Regions from separate parts of the Metabacillus litoralis genome, predicted to be linked through region 1. Evidence: riboswitches for the same ligand, from Rfam matches in the RefSeq annotation. Region 1 holds a riboswitch; the other holds the start of a gene.
What was found. Region 1 has a riboswitch for thiamine pyrophosphate ahead of thiC (phosphomethylpyrimidine synthase ThiC). Riboswitches for the same ligand answer to the same signal wherever they lie in the genome.

Region 1 (16,035 bases):
TTGTTTTACCTTGTTGAGGTGGAGAATAGGATGCTTCTACCTCTTGTTCGTTTATCGATTGAAATCCAATTGTAATCCAATAGGTTTGATAGATAAAAACGGTGATTCCAACTAAGATGAGCCCGATAGAAAGATAAGAGACAATCCTAGTAACCATTACTTAACCTGTTGAAATCTTTTTGTTAAGAAAAATCCTGTTATTCCTACACCAATAGCTAATAATCCTAGAAGCATATTCATCCATAATGAAGAAGCTGTATCCGGTAATCGATTGTGTAGAAGGTTAGTTAGCTCTCCGGCCATATCTCCCACTTCAGCAAGTTCAATTCCAGATTCAATAAAGAATTCAGAGCTTAACATATCTTCAGATAAACTCATATCTAAAAGCATGTCTCCATTTGTGTTATATAACTCTATTGCTAATGTATTTCCATATAGCTCTTCCATATTCATTAGTTCTTTAAATGTAACCTCTGTTCGAACTCCATTGTTATCATCTAAATAAAAACGTGCATCTAATTGTAAAACATTCATCATATCTTGAAGAATTGAAACTAATTCATTCTGTTGTGCATCAGTTAAAACTGTCATATCATCCATCATTAAATACGGATCAAGCCTTGTTATTATGCCTTCCATTTCTTGCTCTAACTGTTCTTCATCAAGCCCCATGAAATGATTAAATAACGAATCTACCTCTTCATCAGTCAAACCGATTAAAGCCAAAAATTCTTCAATTTCTGCCATTTCTCCATCATGATCTAAATAAAAACTTAAGGCAACATCCAGATCTTCAATGAAATAATAATCATCAAGAGTTTCACCAAACTCTGCTAAAACAACATCCATTTCTTGTCTGGTTATTTCATAAGAAGCTAATAATTCAGCCAGATTTTCATCCGTAATCGGAGTACCTAACATAGAGCGAAGATCTTCTGCTGTTTCAAAGTCATCTAAACTTAATTCATAATAGTCAAGATAATCTACTAAATCCTGTTGCGTCCAGCCTAATTCAGTTAATATCTGATCAATATCTTCCTGAGGTGGTGCAGCAAGTGCGGTTTGCTGTGTTAAACAAAACCATGCAATAAATAAAACCATTACCTTTTTCATGAAAATTCCCTCCAAAAATAGTAGATGATGGTAGTATTAGAACAATTTCCATAACTATACATAAAAGAGAAAAAAACTACAGGTATTCACTCTATATGTATGATTTTCCATCTAAGGGCAAAAGCTATAGAAAACACGAAGCATCAATGAGGGGAACTTTGTTATGAATAGTCAAAAGGATCAGGTAGTATCTACTATCAAGAACGAGCTTAATGGCTCTTCAGACTTGGTGGTTCAGCAATTGGATGCAAAAGAGAAAAAATGCGAATTTTATTATATTAGCAGCATTTGTAATAAAAAAAAGATCCATGATGATATTTTAACGCCTTTTTTTGAAGTAGAAGATATGAGAAGTTACAAAGATTACTTATTATCATTATCAGGGATGAGAGAGTTCAAACAAGATGATAATCCTGTTGATTTATTAATACGTGGTTCGATGATTATCTCGATTGAAGAGATGTTGTTAACGATGGAAATACAAGAGTTTGTAAACAAAAACATTCCTGAAACAACGATTGAAACAACTATTCAAGGGCCTCAAACAGGGTTTAGTGAAGATTTGGAAACAAATTTAAATATCCTTCGTCATCGCTACCATCAACCAACATTAGTAATAGAAGATGATAAGGTTGGTAAAAAAACACAACTAATTATAAATATTATCTACGATAATAAAGAGGTTAATTGGGATGTATTAAAGGAGTTTAAAGAAAAACTGAAAAACATCGATAAGGATGTTGTCCAGTCAGCTGGTCAACTTTCCAGATTAATAAGCGGGAAGAAATCAATATTATTCCCGACCGTTGTTATATCTGAACGACCCGATCGAATCGCATATAATTTATCAAAAGGTAAGGTAATCGTTTTAATGGAAGGAACTAGATTTGCACTCATTTTGCCATCAGTTTTTTATGATTTTATGAGTTCAATGGATGATTTGTATCAAGCAAAGGGGATTTCAAGATTTCTCCTTTTTTTAAGATATTTTGGACTTGCAGTTGCTCTTTTACTTCCTGCAATATATGTGGGAATTACAGCATTTAATCCAGAGTTGTTTAGGGTTCAGCTCGCTTTATCAATTGCAGGCAGTAGAGCGGCTGTTCCATATCCTGCTTATATTGAAGTGTTATTTATGTTAATAATGATGGAGTTATTGACTGAAGCAAGTATCAGGTTGCCTAAAGCGATTGGACCAACAGCCACAACAGTAGGGGGGCTTATTCTGGGACAAGCAGCTACAGAGGCGGGGCTTGTAAGCAATATAATGATTATTATTGTGTCAGCAGTTGCTATTTCTAATTTCGTGATCCCTATAAATGAAATGGGTTTTGCGATGAGGGTGGCCAAATATTTTTTCTTGGCGATGGCAACATTTACTGGACTAATTGGGATGATCGTGGCTTTAATAGGACTAATTTATTATTTAGTTAGTTTGAATAGTTTTGGTCAGCCTTACTTAGGAGTTTTTTTCAAAGAAAACATGAAAAAATAAAAAACAGAATATTTTTTATGCAAATTCCACTACAAAGCTAGGAAGATGATTATGTCAAAGCGGTTTATCTATGTCATGTTAATTCTTAACATGTTAACAAATATTGTAGCCTATGTTCCAATGGTATTAATTGAAAATCGAAGTAATGGTTCAGTATTAGCAATGGTTCTATCTTTACCAATTGGGATTTTTATCATCTTTCTTTTCACAAAATATATGAGCAAATTTCCATATATGGGATTACCAGAAATACTTGATAAATTTGCACCTAAATGGTTTCGCTTATTTTTTCTGGTTATACAAGGTGTATTATGGTACGTAGCAGGATTAGTTACGTTAGTTGCTTTTACAAATATTTCAAAGCAATATATTAATCCCGACATGGATGAGCTCCTGATTATGCTTGCTTTTTTAATCGTCATTGTATTTGGAGCAACATTACCATCAAAAAAAGTTTTATATGCAACTGAAATTATTTTATTACTTAATCTGCCATTTATTGCTTTTATCATATTCAAGTCATATTTCAATCATGATTTAATGTGGGATTCAGTACGAATTGCTGTAACGCACTTCCAAAAAATCCCGAGTTTTGAATCCATTTCAACCGCTACATTTGTTTACACAGGTTATACAAATCTAGTTATCTTTAATCGATTATATAAAGATGTTAGAGTGAAATATTTATGGGCTATTGCGATATTAGGTTTTTTTACTTTAATTACCACTTTTATTATTCCTATTGGTCTGAATGGATTTGATGGAGCAGAATCCTTTACTTTTCCTTGGATTGCAACCACTGAAGCGATAAGAATAGAATTAGGCTTTATTGAACGAATTAGTTTTCTTTTCCTTGGTTTATATATCAATGTTTCATTAGCTAGTGTAATACTCCATTGGCATGTAGGATTAGAGCTGTTAAAGGCTGCTTTTCCATCTTTTAAGTTTAAAAAAATTGATATGAAGCCTTTGGTGCTTATTGGAGTTTTTACTGTGTTAGCTTTGGTTGTTCAGCTTTTTTTTGAGGAAAAAACAGTTGGAGAAATTGCAAAAGTATGGATGATGCTCTTGTTGCCTGCTCAGATTGCGGGCTTGGTCCTTTTGAAACTTTTATCCAAAAGAAAGGAAAAGCTCTCAAAATGAAAACCAAAATCTTAATAGTTGCTGCTGCGTTCCTATTCTTAGGAGGATGTGGATATAAAGATATTGACCGTCGCTTTTTTGTTGTTTCAATAGGAGTGGACAAATCTGATGATAAAGAGAATATGTATGATATTACATTAAAGGTAGCGGTTCCAACTAGTGAAACAAAAACAGGAAGTAATGAATCACGAATGATGACCGAGTCTGCTGAAACGATTTCAGAGGCGGTAAGAATTATTAAGTCAAAAGTAGAAAAAGAGTTAGATTTTAGTCATACAAAAATGATTGTATTGGGTGAAAAGGTTGTTGAAGATGACTTAACTAATATATTAGATTGGTTTTATCGTAGACGTGATATCCAAGCAATTGCCTGGACAGCAGTTGGAAGTCCAACTGCTCTATCAGTTCTTGAAGCAAAACCTTCTGGTGAGCGAGTTCCATCGAATGCATTATTTTTAAGTTTTGGAAATGTTGGAACAGAAACACCATATGTTACGTCTGTCTATATATTTGATTTTAGGAGAAGACAAACAGAAAGAGGGATTGATCCTTTTTTACCAATTATCAAAACGGAAGAAGAAGCATTCTCAATTAACAATACAAGCCTTATTTCAGATATGAAACAGGTCTTAATTTTGTCTGCAGAAGAAACAAAATATTTTAACATGTTAAGAAATAGGGCTTCGAAGTTCGATATTAAAGTAGAAAAAGAGGAGAAACCCTATTTTCTTTTTTCAACAGATAAAATTAAGGCCAGCTTTGATCTAAAAAGTGAAAAAAGTAATCGACCGGTTATTTCTTATGACGTACAACTAAGTGGTATTGTTGAAGAAGCTTTTGAAACCTTAGATGAAGCTAAGGCTAATGAGTATGAAAAAGCAGTTAAAATTGAGGTTGAAGAACAAATTAACAGCCTGCTAAAAAAGCTTCAAAAGGAAGAAGTGGATCCACTTGGTTTTGGACTAAGGTACCGTGCAACCAAAACAGGAAAGGAATCTAATAAAGTAGAGAAATGGGATGAAATATATCCTAATGCACAATTTAAAGTAAAGGTATCAGTGGATATGAAGAATGTAGGCATTATACATGATCAGGAGGGTCATCCTGAATAAAGATAAAGACAACTTTCCATCAGCTGTTAACTTTCATATGAAAAAGTAAGTAGCTTGACGGAGGGATTTTATGATATTAATTGGAGCGGATAAGCCACACCATGCTCATCGATTTTCAGCTTTCACAACAATATATCGGGAACATTTTCACATAATAGACGGATTTACAAGAGGAGTAAATGGCAATAGTTTTGATCGCCACCGCCATTTATATAGAGGAATTACGTCTTTAAACAATAAACATTATCATCGATTTTATGGTGAAACAGGCCCTGCTATACCATTGCCGGGTGGAGGTCATTATCACTTATTTGAAGATCGAACTTATTATAATTATGACGAGCCGATCGATATAGAATATGGTGGTGTGCTGTATGGAGAGGGAGAACGTCCAAAACACGATCACCGATTTAAAGGAAGAACATATGGGATTGTAGGAGAAGATCCGCTAGCGAGAATGTCATATACGGACATGGCAACTAAATTAATTGACTATAATGGCATAAGAGAATAAAGAGGCGGGATAGCCCACCTCTTTATTTGCTTATCTATAAATCTTTGAACCACCGTCAATAAATTCTTTTGACTTTTCTTTCATTCCTTCAGTTAACAACTCATGCATAGGTTTACTTGAGTCATTACCCAATTCTCTAATGTCATGTGATATTCTCATAGAGCAAAATTTTGGTCCGCACATTGAACAAAAGTGAGCTGTTTTTGCCCCTTCAGCAGGTAATGTCTCATCATGGTATTCTCTTGCTCTTTCCGGATCTAAGGAAAGATTAAACTGATCATGCCACCTAAATTCGAAGCGTGCCTTTGAAAGAGCATCATCTCTGTTTTGAGCACCAGGATGACCTTTTGCTAAATCTGCAGCATGTGCTGCAATTTTGTAGGCAATTACACCTTCTCGAACATCTTCTTTATTTGGTAAACCTAAATGCTCCTTTGGTGTTACATAGCAAAGCATGGCTGTTCCGAACCAACCAATCATCGCAGCACCTATAGCAGAAGTTATGTGATCATAGCCTGGAGCAATATCAGTAGTTAAAGGACCTAACGTGTAAAATGGAGCTTCTTTACAAATCTCCTGCTGCTTTTCAACATTCTCTTTTATAAGATGCATTGGAACATGACCAGGGCCTTCAATCATCACTTGAACATCGTAATTCCATGCGATCTCTGTTAATTCACCAAGAGTCTCCAGCTCAGCAAATTGAGCTTCATCATTTGCATCGGCGATAGAGCCTGGTCTTAATCCATCACCTAAAGAAATGGAAATATCATATTTTGATAGAATTTCACAGATATCATGGAAGTGAGTATATAAGAAATTTTCTTTGTGATGAGCTAAACACCATTGCGCTAAAATGGAGCCACCTCTAGATACAATTCCAGTGGTCCGCTTAGCTGTTAACGGGATATATCTAAGAAGAACTCCAGCATGTATAGTAAAATAGTCTACCCCCTGTTCTGCCTGTTCAATAAGCGTGTCACGATAAACTTCCCATGTTAAATCTTCAGCAATTCCATTCACTTTTTCCAGTGCTTGATAAATAGGGACAGTACCAACAGGAACAGGAGAATTTCGGATAATCCATTCACGGGTTGTATGAATATTTTTCCCTGTTGAAAGGTCCATGATCGTGTCTGCTCCCCATCTAGTTGCCCATGTCATTTTTTCAACTTCTTCTTCGATAGAAGAGGAAACAGCAGAATTTCCGATATTAGCATTAATCTTAACGTGAAAGTTTTTCCCTATAATCATTGGTTCTGTTTCGGGATGATTAATATTAGCTGGAATAATAGCCCGGCCTGATGCAACTTCTTCACGTACATATTCGGGGTCCATCTGCTCTCGAATAGCAATATACTCCATTTCGGGTGTTATAATCCCATTTCTAGCATAATAAAGCTGTGTTACGCGTTTACCGTCTTTTGCCACCAATGGATGAATTTGATTAGAGGGAAAAACCTCTAAGTTTGAATGTTTACTAGAAGCTTTATATCCATTATCTTCGGGCTTAATTTCTCGTCCTTCGTATCGCTTAACATCATTACGATCAAGGATCCATTTTTCTCTCGCTCTTGGTAATCCCTTTCGAATATCAATTTCAGCACTTATATCAGTGTATGGTCCACTCGTATCATAAACTCGAACAGGTGGATTCACTTCTTCGCCATATGTATTCTTCGTTACACTCTGAGTAATTTCTCTTACAGGAACTTGAATGTCAGAATTACTGCCTTGTACATAAACTTTTTTACTTCCGGGAAATGGCTGTTTAATTGTAATCTTCATACTTTCTCCTCCTTGAAAATGAAAGTGATCGATTGAAACATCAGCGGAAGGCAAAAATAAAAACGGGTTCTGAAATTCAGAACCCGTTCAATAGGTGTAGGTAAAATGTAAAAAGATGCGCGCTTATCCCTTTACAAATGTCGCTACTTCCCTACGCTGGTATCATCCAGATCAGGTTCGAAGGGTCAAAGAACTTCAAACGCGTTCCTCTCTCAGTCCAAGCTAATGGACTCCCCTAGTAGAAATTGGTAATTTAATTAAAATCAGTTATAATCATAACATAATTATCCATGTAGTCAACAGAATTCTTTGAATAATAAGAGGAGTTGAAGTACCCTTATTTTTTCATCAATTGTCGACGGAGCTTCTTCATACGGACATGCCATTCTTCAGACAGTTCACTAAGAGATAAGATCTTTTCAACTTGAGGTAAATCATCTTTATGATGGAAAAAAGTATTATGAATGGCTGCAACTGAAATCTCTTTAGGATGTTTTTTTAACCGTTTAATGCTTGAATTTGACGAGATTTGTCCTTCCTCTAAAACACGAAGGAAATAGCCCGTGTAACCATGTTCAACGATCTTATTTAATAATGTGTTGATATTTGTATACTTGTTAATCGTTGAACAAGGAAATCGTCCTTGTGAAACTTGAACTACAGCTTCACCAATTTGATAAATATCACCTATACATACATCTGTTTCTTTCATACCTGAAACGGTTAGGTTTTCTCCAAAAGCGGCCTTTGGTAATGGTTGTTTGTAAAGGTTCTCCCAAATTTCATAATGTTCGTAGGGATAAACACAAATGACACGTTCAGCCCCTCCGTGGTACTCGTGATTAGCTACATCATCGTCTACAATATGGCTTGATTTAACCTCTAGTGTTTCAACTTGACTTTTACATATCCCTGAACGAAATTCTTTTCCTTTATGTTCAAGTGTAGATGGTTTACCTTTACTAAGCCAAATAATTTTTTGATCCATAGTATCACTTCCTCATGTATTTATCATTGTGTCAATAATAGAAAAAAATACACCAAAACCTTATGAAATGGTGTATTTTACAGAAAGCTAAATTTATTTTTTCTTATTAACAGGTAAAGGATTATTTTTATTCATTTCAATATTTAATATTTCATCTAAGTTTTGACTGGCAACCAATGTTCGTTGTGCACTAATTCCATCTTCTTTGGCGATTGAAAACATTCTTTTTCGGTATTCTTCTATTACTGCATCTAGTGATTTCACACTGAACACCTCGCAATTTACATATATAGGTGGTGAAAAGTCCTATTAAATCTATTATCGGTTATTTCTTCCAATTGTAAATAGGGAAATACGCTATTTTATGTATAATTTTTTGAAAAGAACGGAAAAAGTGGGGTTAACCAAAGTGGAATATGAGAATAGGGGAAATATCAGCTGGCTTGTTTATTCAGGGGCGCTAAAATTTATCGCTGCAGCAATAGATGATGTGCTCACTGCAGCGATAATGATTAATTCCTGCCACGCCCAAACCTAAATTGTGCATTCAACTGACCTTGTAGCATTTTTTTTCTAACATCAGCTTCACTTTCACGTTGTCTTTCTTTTAATCTCATTTCTTTTAAAATTTCAGTTGTTTGTACACCGTCCTCTCGTTTATCTGCAATGTCCATTAGTGTCTCAATATCAGAGAATGAATATTTTCTAGTTCCTCGTTCATTCCGATATGGAGCAATTAGTTTTCTTTCTTCATAATATCTAATTTGTCTCAACGTTAATCCAGTCAACTCACTGACAGTCCCAATTGAGATTACCTTTTTATCCTTGTATGAGCGGTCTTGGTGATTCATTGCTCCACCCCTTAAAACATTCTTTTTACAAGTATATCCTGTTATGTAAGGAATGGCTTTTGTTTTGTTAGAAAATCTGACATAAAAATATAGAGTTATAAAAAAGGTGTTAGGAATACTTACAGTGAAACTGAATCTTCTTTTAGATGAGGATAAAATAGGATAAACGCAAGGGATTTATAAATCGTTAGAATATACTGAGTATTGTCTGTTTCATTAGAAATTAAATATTCAACCTATGAATTCTTTATAGGAACCGTGAGGAAACACATTATTGAGCTGCATAAGGATTTGTTGGGAAAGAAGGCTTAAAAAGGTGAGTGGAAATATTGAAGTTACCTCTTCATACTGATTTGTTTCAGAATTGTAAATTGTTAGAATATCAATTTTCTCGTTTTTTAAGATTGCCATGTATAATTGCTGAGCCTTCGGTTCATCTTGGTTAAGGTAGAAAACTGTTGTTCTCAAATGATCTGCCTTTTTTGCTATAACCTTTATTTTCACAAGTTTCAACTCCTTAAAGTGTTGAAACTATTCTCGACAAATTTTTAAGAATTTAATCAAATTAATACAATCTTAATAACTCGAAAGAAAATCTTAACATTATATTAATCGTCACATAATATTTTTGAGGTAAAGTAAGAAATGTAAAATTATTAAATATGGAGATGAGTGCTATGAGCAAAATGTTACAAACTGCACTTGAGGAACAAAGAAATTATTACTCTCAAAAACTACTTGCAATTGGTGTTTATAATGGTCAGGTTATGAATAAGATGACGCTAACCGAACTTAAAAATGAATATAATTATTTCTATCATAATGTTCCGAATGTAAAGAAAAAAGGGAATTCTGCGGGATGATAGGGGATGAGAGCTCCACTTAATAGATCAAGAGCTCTCTATACATATAAATGCTTATTTTTCTTGTATGAGCGTTACAAAAAATTCATTAAATGGGTCGTGTAATATGGTCTTAAGTGTTTGGAATTCTTTTTTTACTTGATCAAGACTCTCTAGGGAGGAATGAATATAGTCATCAAGAATTTCCGAATGAAAATCATGTTGATCATTTTTTTTACAATCGATTAATCTGTTGATTTCAGTCCGTACACTACGATCCTTTGAACATTCCTCGAAGATCCATTCCTTCCCTATTTCCGGAAACTCATTATGATTAACAATCCACATACAGCATGCAATCGGTTTTATTACATTTAAATATAGTTTTGTTTTTGATTTATTCGTTTCAAATAAAGAATGATGATTTCTTTTAGCCATGCTTAAATAGTGATGTAGAACGGAAACTGGGGAAAAAGAAAGTTTGGATAGTTTTCTTATTTCTTTTCTAAAAGAAGGGTGATTATGATAGATGACTGGAGAATAAATCCACTCTAGCAATGTTGGATTAGATTTCAAAAGTAGTTGCAGAGCTTTTTTTATATCCCACCCAACATATTCCTCGTTATCTTTTGTAGAATACTCAAAGGTATTCTTTCCTTCTATCAGCTGTAAGTACCAGTTCATTTCTCGTTTATAAATAAATCGAACATCAAAATCACTAAAAGATGTATTCATATTCCATGCTCTGCTTCCAGATTCGCAGGCATATAAAATTGTAATATTTTGCTCTTTTTCTATTTTCTTTAATGTTTCTAGTATTTTTTTATTCATAAGTCACCTCAAGATACATCTTTTCTTCTTTTTCTCCTTTAATACCTTCAAATATTCAATGATTAATAGTAAAATAAAAAAGTATTTAAAATTGAATAGTTTATCTATGGTTAATTTTGAACAAGAGGGCGATGGAATGAGATCATTTACTGAAGAAGAATTACAGAATGCATTAGATTTATTTCGTGTATTTGCAAGAGCTTTTAAAAGTATTTCCGAGCATTCTATCCGAGATAGTAAAGAGCACGGGTTTAATCCAACAGAATTTGCTGTTTTGGAATTATTGTTTACAAAGGGGCCGCAAAAATTACAGCAAATTGGTTCAAGATTGTTACTTGTTAGTGGAAATGTTACGTATGTTATAGATAAGCTTGAAAAAAACGAGTTTATTTATCGAGAACAGGATCCTAAGGATAAACGTTCTATTTACGCGAAACTAACTGACAAAGGGCAAAACTATTTAGAAGAAATCTATCCTATACATGCTATACGGATTGCGCGTGCATTTTCAGGTCTTACGGATGAAGAACAGGAACAATTGAAAGCGTTATTAAAAAAGGCTGGAGTTCATAGCCAACACTTGCTTTTTAGATAGACAAAATGTTAATCAGTTTTGTAAACGTTTTCTGAGGGGTGACTTATACAGGTCACTCCTTTTTATTGCTTAATTATAATTGACTAAGCTGCATATTTGCTCTGGTAAAAGTAGTCACGTATCCTAATAATTAAATGTTACGATAAGAATGCTTGTCTCAAAACATGTTAAAACTTGAAATAGCAAATGTAAGAATTTATATTGAGTTAGATATTACATAATACTGACTTTTATAGAGAGGGGTAAAGAATGAAAATAAGTTCTTTTTCAATAAGAAGACCTGTGTTCACTATTGTGACAATGATTCTTGTTTTAATACTTGGTGCTGTTTCTGTTATAAATATTCCATTGAAGTTGATACCTGAAATCAATCCTCCCATTGGAGTAGTCGTGACCAATTATCAAGGGGCTGGTCCAAATGAGGTGGTTGAAAAGGTATCAAAGCCATTAGAAGAAGCACTTTCAACAGTACAAGGAGTGGACACAATCACCTCCACCTCACAGGAGAATGCAAGTTTAGTCATTATGCAATTTTCTTGGACAACTCATATTGATGATGTTCAGGATGAAATTAGGACGAAAATGGAGGATGCACCACTTCCTGATGATGCTGGTGATCCACGCTTCTTAAAGTTCGATCCATCGCAGTTTCCAATTATTCAACTTTCGTTAACATCAAGTGAAAATGCTGATCAGCTACAAGAGCTTGCACAACAATTAGAGCAGGAATTAACCAAAACAGAAGGTGTAGCAAGTGTAAACCTCTCAGGTATAACGACAGATGAGGTTAGTGTTGTAATTAATCAAGAAAAGTTAGAAAAATATGCACTTAGTCAATCTGAAATTGTGGATGTGATTAGAGCAAACTCAGTAACAACACCTGGAGATCCTGTTGTCACAGAAGGCAAACAGCTAACAACTAGGGTTATTAGTAGTATTGATTCTGTTGATGTATTAAAAGGTCTAGTTGTAAAAAAGGACCAAGCAAATGGAGATAATATTACGATAAATGATGTGGCAGCTGTTGCTATTACACCACAAAAATCAAACACAATTACCCGTGCAAATCAAGAACCGTCTTTATTAGTAAGTGTCCTGCAACAATCAGATGCTAACACGGCTGCTGTTTCAGATGCGTTTCAAGAAAAATTAGATGAAATGCTATCAGAGGAAGAGTATGAATCTATTGAGGCAAATATCATTTTTGACCAAGGAGATTATGTTGATCAGGCTATCGGAAACATGGTGAATACTCTACTAATTGGTGGACTTCTTGCCATGCTGATTTTATTTATTTTCCTTAAAAGCGTAAAAAGTCCCTTAATTATAGGGGTAGCCATTCCATATTCCGTTATCGTAACGTTTGTGTTAATGTATTTTTCAAATTTTACCCTAAATATCATGACCTTAGGTGGTCTAGCATTAGGTATTGGTATGCTTGTTGATAATGCAATTGTTGTAATAGAAAATATCTATCGACACCTATCAATGGGAAAGAATCCAAAAGAAGCGGCTTATCAAGGGGCAAAAGAGATGGGACCTGCCATTATTGCATCAACGCTAACAACGGTTGCTGTGTTTTTACCCGTAGTCTTTATTACAGGAATCATTGGGGATCTTTTTACAGAATTTGCGTTAACCATTGCATTTAGCTTATTTGCATCATTATTTGTTGCATTAACAATTGTTCCAATGCTCGCCAGTCAATTATTAAAAAAGCCTCGCGAAAATATGGAAAAGGTTCGAAGAGAGTCTTCATTTATGCATTCTTTAGACGGAGCTATTAGGTGGGCACTCCGAAATCGTGCCCTAGTTTTGGTTTTAACGTTAATGGTCTTTGCTGGAAGTTTATATGGATTCACAAGGGTAGGAGCTGTTTTTCTGCCAAATACTGATGAGAGTTTTTTCACCATTGATGTTGAGCTTGAAAACGGAACTGCTTTGTCGGCAACAAGCGAAGTAGTTAATTCAATAGAAAAAGAACTAGAGGAAGAGGAAGCTGTTGATTTATATGTAAGCTTAGTTGGCTCAACACAGGAAGAATCTTTTAGAGGATCTGGTAGTACCAATATAGCTGAAATCTATGTAAAATTAAAAGAACTACAGAATAGGGAAATTTCTACATTTGATTTTATTGATGATGTAAAGAAGTCCTTAGAGCAAGCTGCTAGTCAGGTAAATAACACAGCTGAGCTTTCTTTTAACACTCAATCTTCAACAGGTTCAACACCTAATACGCTAAGCTTTCATGTTAAAGATACAAATGAAGCTCGCTTAAAAGAATCAATTGCCAAGATAGATGAGGCGTTACTTGATATTGAAGAAGTAGCTGAATTAAGTAATGATTTGACTGAAACTGTAGAAGAAATTCAGATTAAGGTAAATCGTGAAAAGGCACTTGAAAATGGATTAACGCCTGCTCAGATAGGTATGGTTGTTAATGATGTAACAAGAGGAACAGATGCAATTCAAATGACGAATCAAGAAAACAATGAGATTTATACTGTAAATGTGCGTTATGAAGATTCTGTTCGTGAGAATATTGATGCATTAAAACAATTGCTTATTAAAAAACCGAATAATAGTTTTGTTAATCTAGGTGATGTGACAACAATTGAAGTGGGAGAAGGCCCAGTTTCTATTCAGAGAATCGATAAGCAACTAGCAGTACAATATACGTTACGGTACGAAAATACAACAAATTTAGGTGATATTTCTGCTGTAGTTGATGAAGAAATAGAGAAGCTTGATTTGCCGGAAGAAACGGAAATTGAATTTGGTGGTGATCGAGAACTCTTAGAATCTTCAATGGATGACATGATATTAGCGTTTGTTCTTGCGATCGTCTTTATCTACATTGTCATGGCTGCACAATTTGAATCTTTTAAATATCCGTTTGTTATCATGTTTACCGTTCCATTAATGTTGATTGGAGTTGCTGTTTCGTTAGTAGCTTCAAACTCTCCAATTAGTTTAACAGTTGTTATTGGTCTTATCGTTTTAGCTGGTATTGTTGTTAACAATGCAATTGTTATTGTTGATTACATTAATCAGAAAAAAGCGGAAGGATTTAAAACATATGATGCACTTGTGGAATCTGTAAAAGTAAGAATACGTCCTATTTTAATGACTGCTCTTACAACTATTCTCGGACTTATTCCACTAGCTCTTGGCTTAGGTGAAGGAACTGAAATTAATAGGCCAATGGGAATAACGGTAATAGGTGGGCTTATCTCAAGTACTTTCCTAACATTGTTTATTATTCCTATTGTGTATAGTTTATTTGATAGGGAAACTAGAAGAATGAATAAAAAATATGTAACTCCAGACGGTCAGTTAATTCCAGCTTATTTACTTGAAGATAAACTCATTCAGGAAGAAAGACAGGAAGAAATCGAAAGCTCACAAGATAATAAAGAGCAACTTCCGGCGCCACCAAACCCTTCTAAATTTGAAAAAGAGGATATGGTGAATATGCTCGAACAAATCATTGATATTGTGAAAGATAAAAAATAGAGGACAAATGGGGTGAAAATCCCATTCGTCCTTTTTTATAAGATCAGAAGCGCTTAGCTCAACCTATTTGATCGATTAATGAACGTAGCATATCGTCTTGTGGAGATTCTCCATATTTTTTAAACGGACAACCTGATTTCTTTACTCTGTTTAATACATGTTCTATTGTAAATTGCTCAACAGAAAGTTGTGGAGTAATTTCCTCCCAATATAGAGGTGCAGCGATATAGGCACCTTCTTTTTTACCGCGAAGAGAATATGGAGCAATAATTGTTTTACCTTCGGCGTGTTGAATGTAATCCACATACAACCGGTTCCCACGATTTTTCTTCATTCGTTCAATCGTAAAATCATCAGGAAAACTTGTTACCAAAAATTCAGCAATAAAACCTGTGAATATTCTTGTTTCTTCATAAGTAAGAGAATTTTTGGAAATCGGTATATGGATTTGTAATCCTTTATTACCTGATAATTTTGGAAAGGTAGTTAACTGAAATTGGTCAAAAATCTTTTTCATTTCTAATGCAGCTTTAATAGCTAAGTGGAAGTATTCTTTAGAAGGAGGATCTAGATCAAATACGATTTCAGTTGGGTTACTAGTGTCGATTGTTTGAAATGGTATATGATATTCAAATGCTAATTGATTCCCCAACCAAATTAATGTCGATAAATTATTACAAATAATATAATCAATATCCTCATGTTTTTTTGTTTGTATAAAGTCAGGTGCATAGTCAGGGCAATTTTTTTGATAAAAGGCTTCGCCAAACATTCCATGTGGAAAACGGATTACAGTTAACAATCGATTTTGTAAAAATGGTAGCATATAGGGAGAAATTTGAACTAAATAACTTAAAAATGTCTCCTTTTTTAAGTCAACCGTTTCCCATAAAGGTTTGTCTGGATGTGTGATGGAAATTTCTTGATGAATAGGTGCAGTTTTAAGTAAAAGCATATCCCATGTACAATCTTCCACATGATAATCAAATCGAAATGTAAAAAAAGATGGTTCTCTTAGCTGATTTTTATATAGAGATAAAAACTGTAATTCAACCACAATTGCTGGTTTTATCTCAATAAAATTGGCTGTTTCCGATTGTTTGTTTTCTCGGATAATTTGCAGAAGTGCATCACGTTCTTGACTGGAAATTCCATGAGAAAACACTCCTGCTTGAATAATGTTATTTTTTGCATAAACTCCAACATGGAAGTAACCATTCTCTTTATCATAACCAGTAATAAAAAAG
Region 2 (16,035 bases), 660 kb from region 1:
CATCTTTTGCTCAAATTCATCAGCTGTATTATCTAAATTAGTTAATTGCTGATCAACGTTATCATATCTATTGTCTTCATTCCTCTGAATAGAATCATGCTTTCTTAATTTTGATTCCATCCACCGTTCAAAGAGTTGTTCCATAATCTCCATTTTTCTCTCCTTCCTTCTCAAGATGGTCATCAAAATAATCAACATATAATTGACCATCTGAGCCAATTTGTCCAAGAAAAATATTTGCTACCTGACTATTTTGGGATTGTAGTTTTGATTTGAGCCAAGCAATGCTATAACCAGCAGAATAAATGGTTTCTGGTAAGAACTTTCCATCCATGATAACCGTAAGAGGTTTTACCACCTCTGGTCCCTTTCCGAAAAAATCCTCCCATTTTGTTGGTTGTTTTTCTTTTTTCAGTAGCACACTTAATTGTCCACTTGTTTCCAAAACAGCAAACTCTACATCTGAGACTTGAAAAATATCTTTTTTCCTGAGTTGTTCAAGTAAGTCATCCGTACTATATTTTTCTCTCTTCATATTTTTCTCTAAGATCTTTCCATCTTGTATAAAAGTGGTTGCCTGCCCCTCCACTATGTCTCTAAATTTCTTACTTCTAAGTGATAAAGTAGAAATAATAATAGGAAATAAAGCCCAAATTAATATTGATATAAGTCCGTTTACCACATTTAATTCAACATCCATCGTAATGGTTCCAGCAATATCACCAACTGTTATGCCAACAATGTATTCAAAAAACGATAACGCTGATAGCTGCTTTTTCCCGAGTAATTTTGTAATGAAAAATAGACCTAAAATAATGAGTATTGATCGTATAATGACCTCTGTCCAGCTTGGCATGTTGTTTTGCTCCTCGTTTAGTCTTATAAGCCTCATTATTATGCATTTAAAACTGTAAAAATATGTAATATAAAAGGAGTACTCGAAAAATCAAGTACTCCCTTGTTATAAAACTGAAAAAGAAGCTGAATCGGAACAGTTAGACGCGTTTCTTTTTCTTTCCGCAACCGCAGCCACTTTTTTTAACTTTTTTTGGTTTGGAAACAGATACAGATTGGTTGGAATTAGTTGGTCTTCCGGAAGGATTCAAGTTAGCCTTTTTCATGTTATATCCCACCTTCCTATAAAAAATTCTTTATCTTAGGAGCACACCTTCAATATTCATTAGCTGATTGAAAAATGATTACAGCTTGTTAAGGAGGATTATTCGTAAAATAGAGTATATCTTCCTGAAATTTTTCAGCTTCTATATCTCATTTTATGTGTTAATTTCTATTTGTTTCTAAGGGTATTGCCTAATCTATAATTCTACTGACAATTGATTCAATAATTCCGGCTACTCCAGCAATGGCTAAAATCATTAGGAGTGGCTCTGCCCCTTGAGGCCAAACCCACCATATTCCGTATAAAAATGCCGTACACCATACACCTGTACACCAATAACAGCTCAAAAGCTCGCCAATCCATGCCCGTATTCCTGATCCTTTTATTTCAATATAAACCTCATATTCCCCATCATCATTCATCTCTTCAACTTCTCGATGGAAAGGATTACGAATAAAAGCAGTAATTTTGTCAAACACAATTAATCTAGTTAGTCGAAAAGCTGCAAAAGCCAGGATGATGAATTGTAGCCAGGTTGTCATTTCCCCCCACCTCTCAAACAATAATCTTTATAAATTATGAAAGTATTTTTCTTTTATGTATGTGTACAAGTTACCCATCGATTTTTTTCTGACACGAGATTTGTCCGTTGATGAATTTAACGACTCAATATATTTGTCCATCAGCTTTTATCTAAAAAATGGGTTCAAACCTGTATGTTTGACTCATACAAAAGGCAGTGCATCTGCATTATATACAATTAAAAGGAAATCACGGCTTAACACACGATTTATGATCCTTCCCTCGGCGTCCTTATCGTTACGGTTAAAGGTCGTGGTTTCCTTTTAACCTCTTATTGATGAAAGGAGTGAGTTTTAATGACAACTAGATGGTCTGCATTAGATGACTGCAAATGCAAACACGAAGATGCAACACAAGATGCTGTTCAAGTGAACGAAACCATTCAAGCTTCAGAAGAATATATTTTCATTAAAGACTCTTGCAATATTGAAGTGACTTCAACTGATACTCAGGTTGCTGTTTCATTACAAGCAGCAATTCAAGTAGCTATTGCCTTGGTAATCAATTTAACAATTGCTGATAGCGACCGCGCAGAGCAAGTAACTCAGCAATTGCTTCAAAGCTCTGTTATTAAGCAAGCAAACAAACAAAAACTCATTATCGAAAACTCTCGCGATGTAAAAATCACAACAACTGATACAGATGTTGCAATTTCTCTCCAGGTTCTTATTCAAATTTTACTAGCATTGCTAGTACAAATTGACATCCTTTAATCAATCTGAATGAGGAAGAATTGTTTTGGGCATAGGGAAAGGTCCCTTAACCAATACGAAATTGGAGGTGAACACATTGTCTAACGAAAAATTAAACCTACAGGATATTTCTTCTTCTATGATGCAGCTATTTGTTCAAGATGTTTTTAATAAGAACAATATTTCAGAAGAAAACAAAAAAACGTTATCTGAAGATCAAAAAGAAAAGCTAAGAAAAGTAGTAGCAGATCTTCAAGCACAAGTAGACGAATTTGTGAAAAATTCCAAAGAAAAGAAAGAGGAAAAGCCTGCAGCAGAAGAAGCACCGAAAAACACAACACTACGTGAAATGATGAAAAATAGAAAAAAAGACAAATAAACTAAAAATGGGTAAAAACACCAAGATGTTTGTCTTATACAAAAATGAATTCTAGACATTTAATAATAGTAAATCGAAAGGAGGAATTAGAAAATGCAAGCAAAACCATATGAATGGGTAGCATTAGACCGTCATTCTTGTCATCCAACAGACTGTTATTCTAACAACGAGGTGGCTGGGGCTCAAACTGGTAACTTTTTTGATGACGATGCAACAGTTTCACAAAACGCTGCACAAGTTAGCGAAACAGAACAAATTTCTTCTGAAACAATCATTGTAAGAGATTCTTGTGATATTGATATTACTTCAACAGACACTCAAGTAGCTGTTTCTTTACAAGTTGCACTTCAAGTTGCAATCGCATTAGTTATTAACTTAACAATCGCTGACAGCGCTCGTGCAGAGCAAGTAACACAACAATTAATCCAACAAGCTGATATGAAACAATTAAACAAACAAAAATTAGTCATTGAAAATTCTAAAGATGTAAAAGTTAAAACAACTGACACAGACGTAGCAATTTCTCTACAAGTTCTATTACAAATCTTAATCGCATTAGTTGTGAACATCGACATTTTCTAATGAACTAAGAAGCAGGGGACACCCCTGCTTTTTTTATGTGACATGCCATTTCTGGTCTAATCCGTATGTCTTTTCTTTTTTCCCTTTACCTAATAGCCAGACTTTATTTTCTTCTATTATATATCTTGCTCTGTTGCCAAATGCAGACAAACCATACATACCATTCACCTAAATTCTTTCCCAATGAATTCATCTCAAACTAGACGATTACCCACACCAACTAGTCATTACCCACATAGTCTGTTAAGGACTAAAGTCAATAAATAAAATTAAGGAGATGACTATTAATGGGTTGCAAAGATAAAAGAGACAGAGATAACAATTGCGTATGTGATGCGGTAGAACAAATTTTAGCTGAACAAGAAGCAGTAGAAGAAATCACTTGCCCTACAAGCTGCTACAGCAATTTACTAGGCCCTGTCGCTGGTCCACAAAGAGATACAATTCCTTTCATCCTTTATGGAAAAAAAGGTGAACTCTTTAAAGCATTCGGTAATGTTGGTGGATTCACTGGAGACATGACTTGTTTCCAAACAATCTTCTTCCGCGTTGAAAGTGTAGAAGATTGCTGTGCAACATTATCATTACTTCGCCCAGTAGACGTTGATGGCAATACGCTTAGCGTATGTAATCCTTGTGACGAAGACTTCTTCGGTCTTGAAAAAACTGATTTCTGTATCGAAGTAGACCTTGATTGCTTCTGTGCAATTCAATGCCTATCACCAGAATTAGTTGACCGTGTTGCTGAAGACAGAAAAAAATACCACAAATAAATGTAGATAGATAGACTGCTGTTTTATCAGCAGTCTTTTCTTTTTTATGTCCCTACTACATAAATAGGCGCTTTCCCTAGAACGTTCTTGTACCTATTTTCTTATACTATCAATAAGAACGAATAACAGGAGGGAAGATAATGAAAGATCATTGTGTATGTGATGCAGTTGAAAATATCTTAAATCAACAAAAAGCCGTTGAGGACGAAAAATGCCCTACAAGCTGTTATAGCAATCTTCTAAACCCTGTCAAAACGCTTGGAGATACAATTCCTTTTCTTCTTTTAAATGAAAAGGGTCAGCCATTTCAAGCCTTTGGTAACGTCGGCGAAAATTGCTTTGAAACGAATTTCTTCCGTGTAGAAGGTATTCACGATTGCTGTGCAACACTAAGACTCTTACTTCCACTTGATTGCCATGGCCACCTTGCAAAAGAAATTTGTGACGTGAAAGAATTAGTGAAAACTAGAAACTGCGTAGAGGTCGACCTTTCTTGCTTCTGTGCGATTCAATGTTTATCACCTCGCTTAATTGCTGGATAAGACTTTTTCATTCATAAAAAGTTTGCTCTTATTGAGACATAGTTTGGCTCGAAGCCTGAAGCTATGTCTCTTTTGTTGTTGTATGAGGTAGGAGACCCTGCTCCGGTGCCTGATTCTTGTCTTGATTTACTTTGACTTTGTATTGAGACAGAAGATCTTCTCTGTACATGTTTTATGTCTCGATTCTCTTTGTATCGGGACATAAACTCTTCTCTGTACTTGTTTTATGTCCAGATTCTCCTTGTATCGGGACAGGAACTCTTCTCGGTACCTGGTTTCTGTCCCGATTCTCCTTGTATCGAGACAGTAACTCTTCTCGGTACTCGTTTTATGTCTCGATTCTCCTTGTATCGGGACATAAGCTCTTCTCGGTACTCGTTTTATGTCCCGATTCTCCTTGTATCGGGACAGAAACTCTTCTTTGTACACGTTTTATGTCTCGATTCTCCTTGTATCGGGACAGAAGATCTTCTCGGTACTCGTTTTCTGTCTCGATTCTCCTTGTATCGGGACAGGAACTCTTCTCGGTACTCGTTTTCTGTCTCGATTCTCCTTGTATCGAGACAGAAACTCTTCTCACAACTCGTTTTCTGTCTCGATTCTCCTTGTATCGGGACAGGAACTCTTCTCGGTACTCGTTTTCTGTCTCGATTCTCCTTGTATCGGGACAGAAGATCTTCTCGGTACACGTTTTATGTCTCGATTCTCCTTGTATCGGGACAGTAACTCTTCTACCAACACGTTTTCTGTCCCGATTCTCCTTGTATCCAGACATAAACCCTTCTCGGTACTCGTTTTATGTCCAGATTCTCCTTGTATCCAGACATAAACTCTTCTACCAACACGTTTTCTGTCCCGATTCTCCTTGTATCGAGACATAAACTCTTCCCTGTACACGTTTTATGTCTCGATTCTCCTTGTATCGGGACATAAGCTCTTCTCGGTACTCGTTTTATGTCCAGATTCTCCTTGTATCGGGACAGTAACTCTTCTCGGTACTCGTTTTATGTCTCAATTCTCCTTGTATCGAGACATAAACCCTTCTCTGTACTCGTTTTTATGTCCCGATTTCTCCTTGTATCCAGACATAAACTCTTCTACCAACACATTTTCTGTCCCGATTCTCCTTATCCAGACAGTAACTCTTCTACCAACACGTTTCTGTCCCAATTCTCCTCGTATCCAGACCTAAACTCTTCTCCCAACACGGTTTCTGTCTCAATTCCCCTTCGTATCCAGACCTAACACCTCTATCCTAAACCACCCTGTCCAAATTCAACCCAAAGAAAAAGCTAGACACATCAGTGCCTAACTTTTTTAAGTACAATTAAAATCCTAATAAGTTAATCGCTTTAATCTCAGCAAGCTCCAAGTCGATTGGTTTTGCATGTGTTAGTGAACGGATCGTAACAATATTGTCTTCTTCTGACATAATAACGCCGCGGTATGTTTCCTCAGCTGTTTCAATCTGACATAGTGTTCTTGGCATATTTTTTGGTAAGTTTGTGAAGAACTCTACTTTTTCAGCAATATTCATTTGTGTGATTGGCTTTCTTTGTTTTCGATATTGTTTGACCGTTGTTTCTTCCTCAGGTTGTTCTTTTTCCTCAACAACCGCAACAGCTGTTTCTGGTTGTTTTTCTTCTGTTACCTCCTCTTCTTCCTCCACTACTGTTAGCTTTTGAGCTTTTATTTCTTTTGGTTGATCTGCTTTTTGTTGTTTTGATTTTTTTACAACAAATGATTGCATATTTACATCTATATCTTGATGTTCGGGTGAAACGATATACATAAGGGGCTTCATTTTGTAATTTTGTTTATTTGACACTCATATCCCTCCTATAAAACGTATGTCTACACATTCAACATGTTATGCTTGCGAACTGGGTAATGTGCCTATTTCTTTGAGGTTGTGATAAGATGATGAAAATTTATTTAAAAGAAGCCTATTTCCATACAATTTTCATGCCAAGAAATACGTCCCTCTCCAAAATAATGTAATTTTTACAATAGATTTACATCTCCTTAACAATAAACTGTTATTGTCGAATTACGTAGGAAAAGTAGATATCAGATCGTCTTAGTACGACCTTTAAAGGAGAAGTAGTATGAACAATATCAGTCAAGAAACGCCCGATCAAGCTAAACAATTAAAGAATCACTTTCTTGAGATCCTTGATCAGCGGCAGCTTACTGTTCATTTCCAACCAATTGTTCATTTTCATAGTAATACGATTTATGGATTCGAAGCTTTATCACGTGGACCAGTTTCTAGTCCTTTTTATTGCCCGGATGCTTTATTTCCCTATGCAGAAGAAGAGGGTTTATTATATTCATTAGAAAAATTAGCAAGAGAACGTGCATTTGAGTTAAGTAAGGATGCCATTACCAATCAAAAGTTGTTTATTAACTTAAATTCGCAGGTTATTTATGATAAAGAATTCAACGCAGGTCATACGATATCGGTACTAAAGCATTATGGTATTGAACCAAAGAATGTTGTGTTTGAAATTACCGAAAGAAATGCCATTAACGATTTTAAGGCGTTTCGAAATGCTTTAAATCACTATCGTGAGCAGGGATTTAAGATTGCTATTGATGATGCGGGGGCAGGCTACTCTTCGCTTCAATCCATTTCAGAATTGATGCCAGATTATATAAAAGTAGACCGTTCTCTTATAAGCGGTGTGGACCATAATGAGGTCAAATCAAACATTCTTGAAGCATTTGTAACCTTTGCCAAGAAAATGAATAGTCAAATTATCGGAGAGGGGATTGAAACTGAGGCTGAATTACAACGAGTCATGAATCTTGGCATCCAATTTGGTCAAGGATTCTTTCTTGCAAAGCCAGATCATCCTTTTCCACAAATCAATCCTTTTGCTAAAGAATGCATTGAATTGGCTAATCCTTATAAAAATAGAAAATCTGTTATTGTTGATGTTGGAGATGAAATTATTCTTGTTAAAAACGGAAGTATTCTCAAACGTCAACCTGCACGAACCTTATTACATGAAGACAACTTTCAAGAAAAACATGCTTCAAATTCGATACAATGTTATAAAAATTAATAATAAGAAGGCGACTCAACAATTGAGCCGCCCTTTTTAATTAAGCTAAAATATGATATCCGGAATCAACGTGTAGGTTTTCACCAGTCATTCCTCTTGATAAGTCACTGAATAAGAATAGTGCTGTATCTCCCACTTCTTCTGGTGTTGTTGTACGACGAAGTGGTGAACGTTCTTCAATGTCTTTTAAAATTGAGTTGAAGTCACTAATTCCTTTTGCAGAAAGTGTACGTATTGGTCCAGCTGAGATTGAGTTAACACGAATCCCATCTTTTCCTAGGTCGCTTGCTAAATATCTAACACTTGCTTCAAGTGAAGCTTTTGCTACACCCATAACGTTATAGTTTGGTAGTACTCTTTCTCCACCTAGGTATGTTAATGTTACAATGCTTCCGCCTTCTGTTAAAAGACCTCTTGCCTCTTTAGCCACAGCTGTTAATGAATAAGAGCTGATGTTTTGCGATAGTAAGAATCCTTCGCGAGTAGTGTTTAAATACTCACCTTGAAGCTCTTCTTTGTTTGCAAATGCGATACAATGAGCAATACCGTGAATCACACCAACTTGCTCTTTAATTGTTGCAAAACAAGTTTTGATTTCTTCATCGTTTGTAATATCACAAGGTATTACAAGGGATTCGCCTTCTAATGAGTCAGCAAGGTCACGAACGGACTTCTCTAGACGTTCACCTGCATATGTAAAAATTAATCTTGCTCCAGCATTATGTAAAGAACGGGCAATTCCCCATGCAATACTACGTTTATTTGCTACTCCCATTACGACGATATTACGGCCTTTAAGTGATAAATCCATGTACATCCTCCTTAAATTAATACAAGTTATTAGTACCTGGTTATAATTATAGCATTGATATTAAATAAGTGCTATTTCATAATTTCCATTGTTAAGACTTTTTCTATTGTATCGAACAAAATGCTTGTGTGGCATCTTTTGGTGACTTCGCCTGGCTGATCGCACTGATGATAGCCACTCCATTTGCACCTGAATGGTAGACCTCACTGGCATTCTCTAATGTTATCCCACCGATTCCTACAATCGGCAAATGAATAAAGCCTGCTTCTCTTATTTGCGTAATAAGGGATGGCCCTACTACATCATGTGCATCTTGCTTTGTTTTCGTTGAGAACATTGGGCCAACTCCGATATAATCGGCTCCATCAGCTACTGCCTTTTTTGCCTCCTGAATGGAATGCGTTGAAATTCCAATCCATTTGGTAGCTCCTACTCTTTTTCTTGTATAAAAAGGATCACTATCATCTTGTCCAATATGAATTCCATCTGCGTTAAGCTCTAATGCTAAGTCAATATCATCATTCACAATAAATGGAATTCTATTCCTTTCACATAGCATTTTTAATTTTTTTCCTAAATAAACTTGTTCTTCACCTGCTAAAGCTCCTTTGCCCTTCTCTCTATATTGAAACATCGTAATGCCACCCTTTATGGCCTCAGACAATGTTTTTTCTGGATCAAAGGTAAAGCAATTCACAGATCCCATTACAAAATATATTTTTAGTGCTTGAGATACGTTCATATTGTATGCCCCTTTTTGATGGTGCCTGGCACCACCCGAATTTTGTCGAATAAACCCAAAAGGACTGACTCGAGCCATAACAGTTGCTACCTGTCATGGCTCATCTGTGAGTCAGTCCATAGTCTTCATTTATACGGTTGTTATGTTGTTTTTCTTAAAAGCCCAATGATTGGTTGGGCCGTGTCCTCCACCAATCCCTAATTGATCTTCAATTGCAGCTTGAATAAAGGCTTTTGCCGTTGAAACAGCTTCACGTACACTTTTACCTTTACTAATTTCAGCCGTGATCGCAGCAGCGAATGTACAGCCGGTACCATGTGTATGCTTTGTTTCTTTTCGTATACCTTCGAACGTATCAAAACCCTGACCATCATATAACAGGTCTATAACCACTTCACCGTTAGGGTCGTGACCACCTTTAATCGTGACAAACGTTGCACCAAGATCATAAAGCTTTTTAGCAGCATCTTTTTTTTGCTCAAACGTTTCAATTTTCATACCTGTTAACACTTCTGCTTCAGGTATATTTGGGGTAATCACTTTAGCTAACGGCAATAAAGCGGTAATTAAAGCCTCTACAGCTTCTTCTTGTAATAATGATTGCCCGCCTTTTGCGACCATAACAGGATCAACAATGATATTTTCCCAGTTATAATGCCGAATTCTCTCCGCAACAAGCTGAATCATTTCAGCATTAAAAAGCATGCCTGTTTTAATCGCATTTGGTGCTAAATCTTCTGCAACAGAATCAATTTGAGTTTTTAATGCTTCTATTGATAAAGGATAAACTCCTTGGACACCAATTGTATTTTGAGCTGTAACAGCAGTGATTGCTGTCATGCCAAACACTCCAAGCTCTTGAAATGTTTTTAAATCTGCTTGGATGCCTGCTCCTCCTCCAGAGTCCGATCCCGCAATTGTTAAAGCACGAGATACTGTCATTTTATATCCTCCTTGCTACCCGATGTAGCGGTGATAAATCTTCTTCGCTTCAGAAATATCCTTCGTTCCGTGGATAAGGGCACGACCATCCTTAAATAGGACGATTCTGTGTTCACCAAACGTAAATGACATAAGAAATGGATTTTCTAAAAAAGCATCTGCAATCGGCTTTATTCGCTCCGCAATTTGTTCAAAAGAAAATTGCTTACCTGAACTTGGTCTAATTTGCACAGTATCTCTACCGCATAGAACAGCAGCCTTTGTTTCCATTTCAGCCGTTAAGTAAGGAAAAACTGGATCAGTACCACAAGTTGGGCATGCATCATTTTTCAGTCGATCCATATTAATTGAAGAATATTGGTTTTTCCATAAATCAAATGATACAAGCTTACCTCGCATGTTTTCCATATCTCCTACGAGAATTTTAAGTGCTTCTGCTGTTTGATGTGAAGCAACCATACTTACAATTGGTGAGATCACCCCGACTGTGTCACATGTCATTCCATCAAACGGGATATGCTTTAATAAGCAATGTAAACACGGTGTTTCACTAGGAATAATGGTGAACGATAAACCATAGCTTCCCACGCAGCCACCGTAAATCCATGGAATATTATTTTTTATTGAAAGATCATTAATCAATAATCTTGTTTCAAAATTATCCGTCGCATCTATGATCACATCTACACCTTCAGCAAATTCCTCAATATTTGCAGAGGTAACATCTTCTACATACGATAAAACTTCTACTTCTGAATTTATCTTTTCAAGATGCTGCTTTGCTGCAACAGCTTTAGGAATGCGATTGATCGCATCATCTTCTATATAAAGCTGCTGTCTTTGCAAATTGCTCCATTCAACATAATCCCGGTCAACAATTGTTAATGTTCCAATGCCCGCACGTGCAATCATTTCAGCGCTAGCCGTACCTAAAGCACCTGCTCCAACAATCAATACATGTTTTTTTCGTATGTTATCTTGACCCTTTTCTCCAATTGGAGTAAATAGCATTTGTCTAGAATAGCGTTCCATTAAGTCGTAATCATTCCTTCTGTTGGACTACTTGCAATAGCATAGTCTTTTTTAGCTATTCTACCAGCTTCATACCCTAGTCTTCCAGCTTCAATCGCTAACTTCATCGCAACAGCCATTTTCACAGGATCTTTAGCAGCCGACACAGCTGTATTTAATAGAACACCATCTGCACCAAGCTCCATTGCTAATGCCGCATCCGCTGGTGAACCAATTCCCGCGTCAATAATGACGGGCACTTTAGATTGCTCAATAATAAATGATAGATTAAGAGGATTTAGAAGTCCCTGACCAGAGCCAATTGGAGATGCTCCCGGCATAATAGCATGAACACCTAACTCTTCTAATCTTCTAGCAAGCACAACATCATCTGATGTGTATGGTAAAACGATAAAGCCCTCTTCTAAAAGCATTTCACTTGCTTTTAACGTTTCAACTGGGTCTGGTAATAATGAACGATCACAGCCAATAACCTCAACCTTAATCATGTCACATAAGCCTGATGCTTTTGCTAGTTTCGCAATTCTTACTGCTTCTTCAGCTGTTTTAGCTCCTGCTGTATTTGGTAGCAGTGTATATTTTGAAACATCTAATTGCTCTAAAAAATTAGGTTGTGATTCTTCGAAAATATTCATTCGGCGCACCGCAAACGTTAAGATCTCCGCTTCTGATTGGGCAACTGCTTCCTTTTGAATGTCAAATGAAGGGTATTTTCCTGTACCTAATAATAATCTTGATTGAAATGTTTTATCTGCAATTTTTAACATAAAATCATCCTCCTCCTACAAAATGAACTAACTCAATTTCATCACCATTTGAAATGATTGTGTTTTCATATTGATCTTTTAAAACAATCTCGCGGTTATGCTCAACAATAACAAGACGATCTTCCAGCTTGTAAAACGCCAGTAGATGCTGAATTGTTTTAACTTCTTGATTTAATTCAACCTGTTCACCATTTAATTTAATGCTCATGAAATCACCTCGTTGTTTGAGTAAGCTTTCTCGTTAAAGAAAAAGCATGAATATACTCTTCGTTTTGTTTTCTTTTTAAAATAAGATCTCTGACCATTGTTCCTGTTTTAGGAGCAAGCAGAATTCCATTTCGGTAATGTCCTGTTGCAAAGTAGATGTTCTCATCCTCAGGATGCTGTCCAATATATGGCTTTCCATCATCAGATTGTGGCCTTAACCCAGCCCAAGTATCGAGCAGCTTAGCGGATGTAATACTTGGCATCATCGGCGTCACTTTTTCAATCAGTGACTGAATTCCTCCAAGTGATGGTGTTGTACTCCAATCATCCTCAATCATTGTGGCTCCTACAACAAACCTTCCATCACCCTTTGGAACGATATAACAATGGTCATAGAAAAGAGTCTTTTCGAGATCTAAATGATCCCCTTGAACGGAAAGACATTCACCCTTAACCGGCCTCATATTGACCTCAAGTCCTAATTGTTTAAAAAAGTGTCCACTCCATACTCCATTTGCGATAACTACTTTGCTACAAAGATAATCCCCTTGTGGTGTTGATAACGTATACTGATTTGTAGCTGTTTTCTTAATAGAATGAACGGGTGTATTTTCTTTAAATGTAGCTCCTAGTAAGCTAGCAGATTTCGTGAAAGCCGCACATACATGTGTAGGAGAAACGTGGCCATCTTCAGGAATATAAAGCGCTCCTACGATCGAATCAGACACATGTGGTTCACCTTGTAAAACTGTTTCTTTCGTGTGCCATTCTAAAGTTTGATAGTCTTCTACAGCTTTCTTCAAAACTCTCGCTTCATTTTCTGTCATTGCTAGCTTATACATGCCTTTATCAACTAGTTGAATATTAATCTGTGATAATTCTGACAGCTCATCACGTAAGATGTGATAGTGTCTTTGACTTTCCTTCGCAAACTGAAAAAAAGCATCATTATTTTCCAATTCGGAATTTGCCCCAAGCATTCCAGCAGCTGCACATGTTGCACCTGTACCACCTTTATGGCTATCTAATACAAGAACGGAGATTCCCTCTTTTGCAAGCTGATAGGCAATTGACTGCCCAATTATACCGCCGCCAACAATTCCAACATCATATTGTTTTTGCATGGTAACCCCCCTCTTTTAAATTGGTTAAAGCTGCAATTGGATCACTGCTCGCTATAACATAGGACATAACAGCAACACCATGAACACTTACGTTTTTAAGCAACTTAATTGTGCTAGGAGTAATGCCTCCTATCGCAATAACTGGAATTGTCATGTGCTCACAAATTTCAGCTAATTGTTCTACACCTCTTGGAGGTAATGCTGCTTTTGAATTTGTTTCAAAGATGTGACCAAATAACAAGTAATCAGCCCCCGCTTCTTCACATCGTAAAGCTTCTTCTAGCGAATGGACAGACCGTCCAATTCTTACGTGCGAATCAAAAGCTCTTACTACCTCAACAGGAAGGCCGTGACCTGGTAAATGAACATTAGGAATATTATGTAATAAAGCAACATCAAGTCGATCATTGATCACAAGTTTTTCCTTCGGTACACCCCGCTGAAGCAAATTTGACACAAGTAACATGATGTCTGAAGCCGTTTTCTGTTTTTCCCGGATATGAATATAATCCACATCTTGATGGAGCATCGTAAGTTTCACTGTTAATTCATTTACCGTTTGCTTGCCATCTGTAATGACATGAAATTCCACTTTTTTCACCTTGATTCTTAAATAGTAAAGTTTTATAGGACGCAAAAAACCACTTTCCTATAGGAAAGTGGTTTACATACACAAAAAACCATGATGTATCCACTTCCCTACGCTGGTATCATCCAGATCAGGTTATAAGGGTCTTAAAGTCACACTTTAATCTCAGCCTCTATTTAAGGCTCCCCTAGCGGTTGTTTCTCTCGTATTTACTTATTTCTATCATACCAAATGTTTGGAAACTTTCAAGAGTAAGATACCCTGATGTTTTTTAATTGATAAAATTATATTAATTCCAACTCATGTTTAAGTTCATTTACATATTCTCTAGAACCCGTCACAATTAGACGATCTCCTAATTTCAGGTCTGTATCTCCATGTGGGACAATCGAATCTTTGCCTCTGAAAATACGGACAAAAATAATGTCTCCTGTAAACGGAAAGTTTCGTAGCAGGATGTTATCGTATTTTGCATTATTTAAGTTAATTTGATATAGAGTTGTTTCCTGATTTGTTAAGATTCTCATAACACTTGGTGCTTCAATTAAAGCACGAAGCATCGTTTTTGTTGAAAGAAGTGTAGAGAAAATATCAATACCCTCATCCTTTAATTGACTTGCTAAATCAGGTGATGCCACACTAGCAATCACTCGATCAACTTGCTCTTTTTTTGCAAATAAGGCAATATCGGCATTTCGTTGTTCATCACCAGTAGCTACAACGATTAAGTCTACATCAAATGCGTTTCGATCTTTTAATGTTTCAACCTGAAAATCATCAATTTCTCTAATCTCAAACAATGATTCAGAGATTTGTTTATCAATTTTATCTTGTTGAATATGATAAACCGTTGTTTCATAAAGATCTTGGTTTAGCTCTCTTGTAACAGGCAGTGACATTTGATTGGCACCAATAAAGGCAACCTTGATTTTGGTTGATTTTCCTTCGCTTTTTGGAAAAAGCTTTTTAAAGAAAATCGGAGTTACGATACTCGTAATTACTGCAACTAAAATAAGCGCACCTGACATTTCAGCTGTGATAATCTCCATTCTTTCCCCAATCGTTGCAGCAGCAATGACAAGAGAAAGCGTAGATGTTAAGAGAAAACCAGCTGCAAGTGTTGTTTTGCCATCGTACCATCTTTTCAAATAATAAACAGGTAAAATCTTAGAAATCAGAAGTGCGATAAATAATAATGGAATAAGCAGGAAGATTTTTGGATCTTTAAACAAAGCCCAAATATCTAATTCAACTCCAACCATTACAAAGAAAATCGGAATAAGAAATCCATATCCGAAAGAATCAAGCTTTTGAACCATTTCTTTGTTAGGAGATAATAGCGAAACTAGCACACCTGCTAAAAAGGCTCCTAAAATATTTTCGGCACCAATTGTTTCGGAAATCGCCACTAATAAAATAATTAACGTAAAAACAGCTCGTGTCCCAATTTGAATCGTCCCTTTTGACATTGTTTCGATGAATGAACGATTCATAAATGTTTTTCCTAAGAAATAGAGCCCAACACCAGCTCCAAATAGAACTAATAACAACCATGTATTGTTGTCTCCACCACCATAAATGGAAGCAAAAACAGCAAGAAGCACCATTGTGACTAAGTCGGCGATAACAGCCACAAGTAAAATAATTTGACCAATATTCGACTTCATAATTCCTGCATCTTTTAATGTAGGCACTACTACTCCTAGAGAAATAGTCGAAATAATTAAGGTCATTAAAAACGCGTTGTCCATTAACCCGATCCATACAAAGATGTAGGATAATAATAAGGATAGAGCAAAAATCCCAACAAATATGATGAGTGATACGAAAAACGCATTAGGTGCATCTTTACCAGAAGGAAGCTTTTCCTTTTTCTTTCCTCCCGCAAAAGCTGTAAAGTCTATTTCAAGACCACTAAGAAACATTAAGAAAATAAATCCAAGCATTGATAATGTCTCAAGCCACATATCCTGGTGGACAACATCAAAACCACTTTTTCCAATAATTAACCCAACGATAATTTCGGCTACGACGACTGGCATAAAGTTTAGCTTTAATCGATGTAGTAAAATAGGGGTTA

Region 2: linked by a shared signal. The riboswitch ahead of D9842_RS24715 (thiamine phosphate synthase) and the one ahead of thiC (phosphomethylpyrimidine synthase ThiC) in region 1 are both predicted to bind thiamine pyrophosphate.

What each region holds. Positions count from the first base shown of each region.
Region 1 is NZ_CP033043.1:482,804-498,838, forward strand. It holds gene D9842_RS02210 (class D sortase) at 1-157, opposite strand, end outside; gene D9842_RS02215 (processed acidic surface protein) at 157-1,113, opposite strand; gene D9842_RS02220 (spore germination protein) at 1,277-2,608, shown strand; gene D9842_RS02225 (GerAB/ArcD/ProY family transporter) at 2,660-3,751, shown strand; gene D9842_RS02230 (Ger(x)C family spore germination protein) at 3,748-4,863, shown strand; gene D9842_RS02235 (YmaF family protein) at 4,934-5,377, shown strand; gene thiC (phosphomethylpyrimidine synthase ThiC) at 5,408-7,165, opposite strand; TPP riboswitch at 7,297-7,412, opposite strand; gene D9842_RS02245 (MOSC domain-containing protein) at 7,503-8,153, opposite strand; gene D9842_RS02250 (aspartyl-phosphate phosphatase Spo0E family protein) at 8,247-8,417, opposite strand; gene D9842_RS02255 (MerR family transcriptional regulator) at 8,666-9,004, opposite strand; gene D9842_RS02260 (hypothetical protein) at 9,236-9,508, opposite strand; gene D9842_RS02265 (Fur-regulated basic protein FbpA) at 9,682-9,867, shown strand; gene D9842_RS02270 (nucleotidyltransferase domain-containing protein) at 9,922-10,677, opposite strand; gene D9842_RS02275 (MarR family winged helix-turn-helix transcriptional regulator) at 10,814-11,272, shown strand; gene D9842_RS02280 (efflux RND transporter permease subunit) at 11,522-14,788, shown strand; gene D9842_RS02285 (DNA ligase D) at 14,847-16,035, opposite strand, start outside.
Region 2 is NZ_CP033043.1:5,050,279-5,066,313, reverse strand. It holds gene D9842_RS24805 (hypothetical protein) at 1-153, opposite strand, end outside; gene D9842_RS24800 (DUF421 domain-containing protein) at 128-856, opposite strand; gene D9842_RS26455 (hypothetical protein) at 996-1,121, opposite strand; gene D9842_RS24795 (DUF1360 domain-containing protein) at 1,312-1,662, opposite strand; gene D9842_RS24790 (spore coat protein) at 1,999-2,415, shown strand; gene D9842_RS24785 (hypothetical protein) at 2,492-2,773, shown strand; gene D9842_RS24780 (spore coat protein) at 2,867-3,355, shown strand; gene D9842_RS26450 (hypothetical protein) at 3,389-3,523, opposite strand; gene D9842_RS24775 (CotY/CotZ family spore coat protein) at 3,643-4,128, shown strand; gene D9842_RS24770 (CotY/CotZ family spore coat protein) at 4,269-4,670, shown strand; gene D9842_RS24760 (CotO family spore coat protein) at 5,998-6,498, opposite strand; gene D9842_RS24755 (EAL domain-containing protein) at 6,779-7,741, shown strand; gene fabI (enoyl-ACP reductase FabI) at 7,782-8,552, opposite strand; gene thiE (thiamine phosphate synthase) at 8,656-9,294, opposite strand; gene thiD (bifunctional hydroxymethylpyrimidine kinase/phosphomethylpyrimidine kinase) at 9,424-10,236, opposite strand; gene D9842_RS24735 (thiazole biosynthesis adenylyltransferase ThiF) at 10,252-11,268, opposite strand; gene D9842_RS24730 (thiazole synthase) at 11,268-12,035, opposite strand; gene thiS (sulfur carrier protein ThiS) at 12,040-12,243, opposite strand; gene thiO (glycine oxidase ThiO) at 12,248-13,366, opposite strand; gene D9842_RS24715 (thiamine phosphate synthase) at 13,350-13,958, opposite strand; TPP riboswitch at 14,046-14,154, opposite strand; gene D9842_RS24710 (monovalent cation:proton antiporter family protein) at 14,240-16,035, opposite strand, start outside.